DNA from 3 places in the Pseudoalteromonas sp. S4741 genome. Region 3 is predicted to be linked to each of the others. Evidence: predicted binding sites of a transcription regulator. Region 3 holds the regulator's gene; each other region holds the start of a gene.

Evidence for each region. The regulator LexA, encoded in region 3, represses DNA repair genes until DNA is damaged. The targets are predictions, from matches to a motif close to TACTGTATNNNNATACAGTA.
Region 1: uvrD (DNA helicase II) is a predicted target of LexA. The motif match lies at 1,861-1,880, and genes of this name have one in related genera.
Region 2: ruvC (crossover junction endodeoxyribonuclease RuvC) is a predicted target of LexA. The motif match lies at 1,597-1,616, and genes of this name have one in related genera.

The regions. Positions count from the first base shown of each region.
Region 1 covers NZ_PNCN01000143.1:4,122-7,408, reverse strand. The annotation lists gene yrfG (GMP/IMP nucleotidase) at 1-258, shown strand, start outside; gene CWC30_RS16235 (dUTP diphosphatase) at 251-871, opposite strand; gene CWC30_RS16230 (YacL family protein) at 924-1,292, opposite strand; gene CWC30_RS16225 (hypothetical protein) at 1,405-1,629, opposite strand; gene uvrD (DNA helicase II) at 1,945-3,287, shown strand, end outside.
Region 2 covers NZ_PNCN01000169.1:3,844-7,130, reverse strand. The annotation lists gene ruvB (Holliday junction branch migration DNA helicase RuvB) at 1-395, opposite strand, end outside; gene ruvA (Holliday junction branch migration protein RuvA) at 403-1,020, opposite strand; gene ruvC (crossover junction endodeoxyribonuclease RuvC) at 1,023-1,547, opposite strand; gene CWC30_RS16965 (ABC transporter permease) at 1,680-3,287, opposite strand, start outside.
Region 3 covers NZ_PNCN01000037.1:38,017-41,303, reverse strand. The annotation lists gene CWC30_RS07175 (endonuclease) at 1-70, opposite strand, end outside; gene CWC30_RS07170 (hypothetical protein) at 323-703, shown strand; gene CWC30_RS07165 (PaaI family thioesterase) at 733-1,176, opposite strand; gene lexA (transcriptional repressor LexA) at 1,375-1,992, shown strand; gene coxB (cytochrome c oxidase subunit II) at 2,486-3,287, shown strand, end outside.

The sequences.
Region 1 (3,287 bases), on a different contig from region 3:
AACTACTTAGATGGGGTAATATCAACGCATGAATATGGGGTAAGTAAAGAGCAACAAAGTTTGTGGCATAAGGTTCAAGGGGATTTAGGGTTTGATAAACGCCGCACATTATTTGTAGATGACAGCTTACCGGTATTAAATGCCGCACGAAAATACGGCATTGAGCATTTACTTGCGGTTGCTAACCCTAATAGCCAGCAACCGCATAATGTAATAGCCGATTACTTAAGCGTCACCGATTACCGTAAGCTTATTTAGGGTAACGCGCTACTAGGCCTTGATATACCTGTTTTGCAAAATCTACATGCTCAGTATCAAGGCTTTTAACTACTTCAACTAAGTGTTCGTTATCTTCTTTGCCATGCCACACTTTAATGTAGCTACCCTCTTTGTAACCATGATCCTGACGGAAGAAGTTCAGCGTATTTTTACCCACATAGCCACGATATAAATCATCAATATCCATACCGATTTGTGCCATACAACCGGCAAAAGCAGCCGCATTAAAGGTTTTATTGGCAACCGCACTGGCCGCTAATAGCTCAAGGGTTTGTTTGAAGTCATCACCTTGTTGTGGGGCGCTCATTTGAGTTTGTAGCTGCGTAGCGATTTGCTCGTAGCTGGTCTTACCGTCGATACGTAGCGATAAACCAAAATGAAAAATATCAACCAGCTCTAAAATTACTTGTTCAGTATCTGGCGTTTGTTTTTTCCACCATTTCCAACCGTAATGATCCAGCATTTCTGCACATTCAACCCAAATAGCTCTATACCACTCAAAGCCTTGACTAAACCATTGCTCATGTACTTTGGTATTCATGGCATTTTGCATTTCTAGCATAACAACTAGTTTGTTTAAATTCGCAGACATACTGGTTCCACTGTTGGATTTATAATTAGGGTAATAATACAGATAATATAACTTAACGACCAGCCGAAAACTCATGCCATGAGTTGATCAGGTCAACAAAGTCTTCAAAACCACAACCACTGCTTAAATCATTCTCTTCCAGCATGAGTTCATCATCTTGGTAGGCTAATATATCTTCGTTATCTTGATGCAACGCATGCGCTTCGAATAATGCTTCATCTTTAGAAAGAATTAGGTCAATTTCGTGGCCTTTAAGTGTTAACGGTTCAAAGCTTGAACTCACCGAGCTAATAAGTGCTTGTACCATCGCGACTTTTTCTTTGCCAATTTCTTCGTTTAACCAGCGGCCAATTAGGGCATGCTCGCTGCTTATTTTAATGCGCAGCCCGCTAATAGGGTCACGTATAAATTGATATTCCATAACTTTATTCCAGTACTGCCAATGCAACAGATTATAACCTAATCAGCTATGAATAATGAAAGCCAGATACAAAAATAGCGCCATAAGGCGCTATTTAGCATCATCAATTTAGCTAACCGCCTGAGCGATAGCGTGCAGCATCAATAATTGCCCATAAATGGAACACGGCACCGATTACGGCTGGAACAACTAAAAACCATAGCGCATAACCGCCAAAAACCAGAATTGCAAAAACAAGTGCCGCTAAAATACGGCCCTGCACCAACTGCCCTAAACCGGGGAAGAAAATATTACATAATGCTGCGATTACGTTACCGCCAGAACCTTGTTGAGACATACTCACCTCTGTAGTTTAATTAATTTTGTATTTGTACTTATTATTTATACTTACACACTTTATGCCAATTTATTAAAGCTTACAAATCATGTAGTTAAATTATTACGAATTTATCAGTTTAGTATTTTTTGCCAAAAATAGGTCAAATTAGCAATTTTAAATAGGTATTTTAATTACTTGCTCAGTTTATACTGTTAACTATTCAACAACTTAAATACGTATTTTATAAATAGCTGTTTATAAAAACAGTATTTTATTTAGCCTAACAAAAACACCTGTTATACTGCCCCCATTATTGATTGAAAAGGCGTAACGATGGACGTTTCTGAATTACTCGATGGCTTAAATGACAAACAACGCGATGCCGTTGCAGCCCCACTACAAAACATGCTGGTATTAGCAGGTGCTGGTTCGGGTAAAACACGTGTTTTAGTTCATCGTATAGCGTGGTTAATGCAGGTTGAGCAAGCTTCTGCTTATAGTATTTTTGCGGTTACCTTTACTAATAAAGCAGCTAAAGAAATGCGCACGCGAGTAGAAGAAACCTTAAAAGCACCTGTCGGTGGTATGTGGATTGGTACATTCCATGGTTTATCACATCGTATTTTGCGCGCTCATCACCGTGAAGCAAACCTACCAGAAGCCTTTCAAATTTTAGATTCTGATGATCAGCTAAGAATGATCAAGCGCCTATTAAAATCAATGAATATTGATGACAAAAAATGGCCTGCTAAACAGTTTGGTTGGTATATAAGCGCTAAAAAAGATGAAGCTCTGCGTCCTAAAGATATTCAGGCATACGATATTAACGAGCAAATGATGCTGCGTGTTTACGCGGCCTATCAAGAAGCTTGTGATAGAGCGGGCCTAGTTGATTTTGCAGAAATATTACTACGTAGCTATGAGGTTCTTAAAAATAACCCAACCTTGCTGCGTCATTATCAGCAGCGCTTTGCGCACATGCTCGTAGACGAGTTTCAAGATACCAACACCATTCAATATGCGTGGTTAAAACTACTTGCGGGCGATACCAGCAGTATCATGATTGTAGGCGATGATGACCAAAGTATTTATGGTTGGCGCGGCGCAAAAATAGAAAACATTAAACGCTTTTTAACTGATTTTGACGCAGAGACGATTCGCCTTGAGCAAAACTATCGCTCGACTGCCACTATTCTTAAAGCCTCAAACGCGTTAATTCAAAATAACTCCGAGCGAATGGGTAAAAGTTTATGGACCGACGGTAACGACGGTGAACCTATCTCTATTTATGCTGCTTTTAATGAGCTAGATGAAGCGCGCTTTGTGAGTAGCAAATTACGTAGCTGGCTTAATGCAGGTAACGCACTACAAGATGCGGCTATTTTATATCGTAGTAATGCGCAATCACGGGTACTTGAAGAAGCGATGCTACAAGAAGGTTTAAAATACCGAATTTATGGCGGTATGCGATTCTTCGAACGCCAAGAAATTAAAGATGCTCTTTCATACTTACGCTTAGTGGGTAACCGCCAAGATGATGCGGCATTTGAGCGTGTAATTAATACGCCCGCCCGCGGCATTGGCGATAAAACATTAAGCCATATACGTGACTGCGCTCGCGCTGAATCTTTGCCGCTTTGGTATGCTGCTAAAGCCATTGTAGAGCAACAGCATTT
Region 2 (3,287 bases), on a different contig from region 3:
TCTTCCATTGCCGGGTAGAGTATTTCTTCAACTTGCGGGCTCAAACGGTGAATTTCATCAATAAACAGTACATCACCCTCTTCAAGGTTAGTAAGCAATGCGGCTAAATCGCCCGCTTTTTCAAGCACAGGCCCAGAGGTGGTTTTAATATTTACATTTAATTCGTTGGCTACAATATTGGCAAGCGTGGTTTTACCTAAGCCTGGCGGACCGAATATTAATAAATGATCCAACGCTTCGCTGCGGCTACGCGCGGCTTCAATAAATATTTCCATTTGTTGCTTAACATGCGGCTGACCACGATAGTCGGCCAGTAACTTTGGCCTAATAGCACGGTCTATGGTGTCTTCGTTGGTTTTTTCAGCAGCATCTATTAAGCGATCAGCTTCGATCATAATTTACTCACAGCATTGATTTCAAAGATTCTTTAATTAGAACCTCAGTCGACATATCGGGTTTGCTTATTGATTTTACTGCTTTTTGCGCTTGTGGCAATTTATAACCGAGCGCCACTAACGCCGAAACCGCATCATCGGCCGCATTATTGGCTATAGTTGCATCGCTCGCAGGCTCTATTACGGCGCTATCGCTAAATGGGGTAAATAAGTCATTACCCCAATTTTTTAATCTGTCTTTCATTTCGAGCACTAAGCGCTCTGCGGTCTTTTTGCCCACCCCTGGCAATTTAACCAAAGCGGTAGCATCTTCATTATTTACGCAACTTACAAACTGCTGCGCCGACATGCCCGACAAAATAGCTAAGCCTAATTTAGGCCCTACTCCATTAGCTTTTAACAGCTCTCTAAATAACGCACGCTCGGTTTTATTATTAAAGCCAAACAATAACTGTGCGTCTTCGCGTACTACAAAATGAGTGTACACAATGGCGTTGTCGCCCACTTTAGGCAAATCGTAAAAACAGGTCATTGGCATTTGTACTTCGTAGCCAACGCCGCTCACTTCTAATAGTATTTCTGGGGGCTGTTTTTCAACTAACACGCCGTTTAAGCGACCTATCATTGTTATTTCCTTAGACGTCCTCTAACGGTTTTGCTTGCGCTACCCGCTAGTTTTATTAAATTTTGTTCAGAGTGGGCATGGCAAATTGCAATTGCAAGCGCATCCGCCGCATCGGCTTGCGGCGTACCTGGCAGTTTAAGTATGTTTTTAACCATATGTTGAACTTGCGATTTATCTGCCCCACCGTTACCCACAACGGCTTGCTTTATTTGCCGTGCTGAGTATTCAAAAACCGGTAAGTCGGCCATAGAGGCACCGACAATCGCAGCGCCACGAGCTTGACCTAGCTTTAAAGCAGAATCAGGGTTATGCGCCATAAATACTTTTTCTATAGCAAATGTTTCAGGCGAAAATTGCTCTATAAGCTGTGTAATGCCTTGGTAAATCATTTTAAGTCGGGTGGGAAAGTCATGATCGGCTAATTTAATACAGCCACTGCCTAAGTAAGTAAACTTAGCCCCTTGGTGCGCAACCACACCGTAACCCGTTAAACGCGAGCCCGGATCGATCCCTAAAATTATGGCCAAACAGCACTCTCATTATTGTTATTTATTAATAGTGCTAATAATGCCAGAGCACTGTATAAATTACCAGTACCAAGCCAAAACAAAAATGCCTACATAAAAAGTAGGCATTTAAACGCTATTTGGCTGAAAAGTTTACGCCAATGCGCGTACTAAGCCTTGGGTATTTTGTTTAAGCGTACGGGCAATCATAAAATAGCCTAACCCTGCTACAAACACGCCACCAGCAACGGGGCCAATAATCCAAATATTAGGATGCAGCTTACCCGCTAAATCAAACATTTGCTGCTGAACAATCAATAACGCAATATCGCTGAAAAATGCAGCCACCAGTCCGGCTAAACCGCCCAGTAATAAAAATTCATACAAGGTGGCATTTTTGATTAATCGGCTTTTAGCGCCCAAAGTACGCAGTATCACAATTTCTTGCATCCGCTCACCTAAGCTTGCTTGCACCTGCGATATAAGTACCAACGCGCCACACAACACCACAATAGCCAGTACAAAGCCAATAGCTAACGACACTTGCTCAATAGTCGATTGAATTTGTTTAACAAAGTTGTCTACATCAATTGCTGTAATCGTAGGATATGTACGTAATAACTGGCTAAAGTCGCGCTTTTGCTCAGGCTCAATACGTACTGATGAAATATACGTGGCCGGAAAGTCTTTGAGCACATCAGGGCTTAAAATAATGAAAAAGTTAGGTTTAAGCGTGGCCCAATTAACTTTACGTACACTGGTAATTTTAGCGTCGAACGACTGCGCACCAATTAAAAACGTGAGGGTATCGCCCATTTTCACATCAAGGCGCTTCATCATAGACTCTTCAAGTGAGGCCTCAGCTACTGCGTCATCGCCAAACCACTGGCCATCGATAATGTCATTTTGTGAGGGGACTTCGTTAAGCCAAGTTAAGTTAAGCTCGCGGCCAATACCTGAGCGGGCTTCTTCGTCTTTTTTCTCGTTGTCTTGCAATGACACTTCACGTGCTACTGCTTCGCCATTTACTGCATTTACGCGGCCACGAATCGTTGGGTAAAACTCCGACACTTGAATGCCTTTTTGCGCTAAGTATTCATTTACCGGATCCAGCTCATTTTGCGTAATATTAACCAAAAAGGCATTAGGTGCATCGCTTGGTAACTGAGACTGCCAATCCGAAATAATGTCGTTTTTTAGCACAATTAAAAACAACAGTAATTTAATCGCTAGCGAAAAACTAATTAGCTGCACCGCATTAACGTTGGCGCGCTTTTGAATAGACGCAATAGCCAACGACCAGCTGTTACCTGGCTTTAAGCCAAGCTTTCGGCCCCCGCCAAATATTAATTTAGAAATTAAAAACAACACTAAAATAAGCGCAAGCGTTGAGGCAAATAAAATAAGGGTAATTTTAATATTGTTACTAAATAACCACATTAATAAAAATACCGTTAAGGCGCTAAGCCCTAAATGGATTTTACTTACCGCAAGGCGATCACCTAAATTACGGCGAAGCACTCTAAGTGGTGGAATATCAAATAAATCTAACAATGGCTTAATAGAGAACATAACCGCACAAATAACCCCAGTGCTAATGGCGACTAACCACGGTTTAAACCCTGCCATGGGCAGTTCGGTTCCCATGCTTTTTGCAAGGTAACCAGTTGCAACTTCTTGTAAGCCGTAACCAATAGCAAGGCCAACGACTACCGCCATGGTACACACCATTAATAAGTGCATAAGGTAAATTTTGCGGAT
Region 3 (3,287 bases):
GCGTAAATTGTTCGCCAATTGCTGAAAAACAAGCACAGCAAGCCAACAAAGCTAAAATAAACCGAATCATATCCATCACATACGTGAACTACAGGAGCGGCTAGTTTAAGGCCTAGAATAAAAAAGTAAACTGTCGCCGGCATGCTTTAATTTTAATTTGCGTATTTTGTGTAGGGCGTTTTTTAGGAGTAAATAGTGGGTAATATTCAGAGGCTAACGCTAAAAACGCGTTAATGCAGTGATTCTTGCGTTGTTGATTTGGTATAACGGTAAAACTGCGTTAAAGTTTGCAATGAAATTAATAGAGGGTAAAAACGAGATAATGTCGGAAATTCAATTTTTAAATGTAGATCTAGAGCTTGAGTCAAAGCAAGATATTAGCGTATTAGTTGCTGATTTAAAAAAGGTCGCAACTATTTTACATTATGATAAAGACGAATACCGTCAACTTGCTCGCATTGAGGTTGCAGGTGAAATAACCACGCCAGATAAAGCGATTAATCACTTGTGCGAGTTAATCGAGTCGTGTTCACGCAATGCATTAAAGCAATGGTTGAGTTGTTCACGCAGAACATTCGATATGGGTTTTGAGTCTGGCACTTCGCCAAAATGCTTTAACCAAGCTTTACATGCAGATACCTTGTTACGTATATCTGCAATTGGTGCAGGCGTGGAAATTACTATTTACCCTCTCGAAAAGTAATTTAACCTCAACCTTGGTTAACAGATTTACTAGCCTTTTCGCTCTACTACGGCTGCGGTCATACGTGATACGCAGCAAAGCTCATTGCGGCTATTGGTTATTTTAATATCCCAAACCGAGCTGCGTTTGCCGATATGATAAGCTCTCGCTGTGGCCGTTAATGTGCCATTGCGTGATGCCTTTAAATGACTTGCACTGATCTCTTGGCCAACACAATAAAACCGATTGAAATCAACCACAAAATTAGCGGCATAACTTGCTACTGTTTCAGCAAGTACCACATTTGCACCACCATGAACGATACCCATAGGGTTATGATGCTCTGGAATTGCCGGCATAGTTGCCACTAAGTAGTCATCACCAATTTCACTGATCTCTATTCCCATGGTTTTCATGAGTGTCCCTTGGCCTGTAATACCTTGATCTAATTGCTTACAAAACTCTAATGTAATCGGTTGATGCCAAATACTCATGCTAGCTCCTTGGATAAGTAATCGAGAATTAAAATTTATTAATATGATAATGCGTTGCTAATAATTACATTTATTACCCTGCTTTTAAAGTAGGTTATTGTTTGATGATAACGGCATATAAGGCATTAATTTATATTTGCGATTTTTAAATAACTGTATATACTCACAGTTAATTGTACTGTATGGAAAACCAGTTGTATGCGACCATTAACGAAACGCCAAGCGCAAATACTCGAACTCATTAAAGTGTTTATTAAAGACACTGGTATGCCTCCTACACGTGCCGAAATTGCACAAACACTGGGTTTTAAAAGTGCAAATGCTGCAGAAGAACACTTAAAAGCATTGGCCAAAAAAGGTGTTATTAAAATGAAGCCAGGCGCGAGTCGCGGAATTCAGCTTGTTGAAGAAGAGGAGCCAGAGCAGTTAGGCTTACCTTTAATTGGCAGGGTGGCTGCCGGTGAGCCAATATTGGCGCAACAGCATGTAGAAAGCCACTGTAAAATTGACCCTTTAATGTTTAAACCTGCGGCCGATTTTTTATTGCGTGTTAACGGTATGAGTATGAAAGACATTGGTATTATGGATGGTGATTTACTTGCTGTGCATAAAACCCAAGTTGCCGAAAATGGACAAGTTATTGTTGCCCGTGTTGACGACGATGTAACCGTGAAGCGTTTAGAAAAAGCGGGCAGAAAAGTACTCTTACATGCTGAAAATGATGAGTTTTCAGCTATTGAGGTTGATTTAGAAAATGAGTCGTTCAATATTGAAGGCTTAGCGGTAGGTGTTATTCGTAACGCTGACTGGATGTAGTATTAAAGCATAATTTAGCGCTTAATGGTGATTAGGCGCTGGGTTTGTTAGTAGCACAATGTCTAACTTATCAAATGTATGACTATATGATGTTAAGTGCTCCCCCTATCATAAATAAAATCACTAAATACTTTATAAATAAACAAATTTACTCTGCTTTTTTAAGTTAACAATTTTTTTATATTTCTATCCTGTAATTTCAATACACCCCTTACTAAACCTGACTCTTAGATTAATTGCCTGACTGGTTGCTATTTTTTAACTGCGCATTTTAAAAAATTCACCTTGTCTATTTTTCATACTTACCTTGCTTATTGTTTATTTTTTAACTAGTTATTAAAGAGCTGGAATAAAAATAACTCACAGCTTAGTCGTTTTGAGAACACACATTTACTAAATCCAGCACCCTTATAAAAAATAAAAATAACGAATAGGCGTTTAAGCCGTATGCCTCTTCGCTTTGCGTCAGCAATAGCATCAAAGGAGCCGTCACATGGGTAAGCTGAGTTCTTCCTTGTGGCTTATATTGTTTGTTTTTTCGCAGAATGTGCTTGCTAATAGCCAATATAATATGCGTAAAGGCGTAACCGATATAAGTAATAATGTATACCAACTGCACATGACTATTTTTTTAATATGTTGTGTGATTGGGGTGATCGTGTTTGCCATTATGTTTTGGGCACTCATTCATCATCGCAAATCTAAAGGGGCTGTCCCTGCCCAATTCCATGAAAGCACCAAAGTAGAAATACTGTGGACTGCGATCCCTTTTGTCATATTAATTGTTATGGCCATTCCTGCGACTAAAACCTTAATTGCCATGGAGGATGCCAGCAAAGCTGATCTCACCATTAAAATTACAGGCTCACAGTGGAAGTGGCATTACGAGTATATGGGGGAGGACGTTGAGTTTTATTCCATGCTAGCTACCCCTCAAAATGAAATAACCAACCTTGCTGATAAAAACCCGAATTATTTACTCGAGGTCGATAAACCGCTGGTACTACCAATTAATCAAAAAGTACGTTTTTTAATGACTTCAGATGATGTTATTCACTCATGGTGGGTGCCTGACTTTGCCGTTAAAAAAGATGCAAACCCTGGGTTTATTAACGAAACATGGACCAATATTAATGAGGTTGGTACTTACCGTGGGCAGTGTGCAGAGCTTTGCGGTAAAGATCATGGTTTTATGCCTGTTGTGGTAGAAGCTAAAACAGAAGAAGACTTCAAAACGTGGTTAGCAGAGGCTAAACAAGCCAAGCAAAAAGCAGCTGAAGCAGACGCTGCGTTAT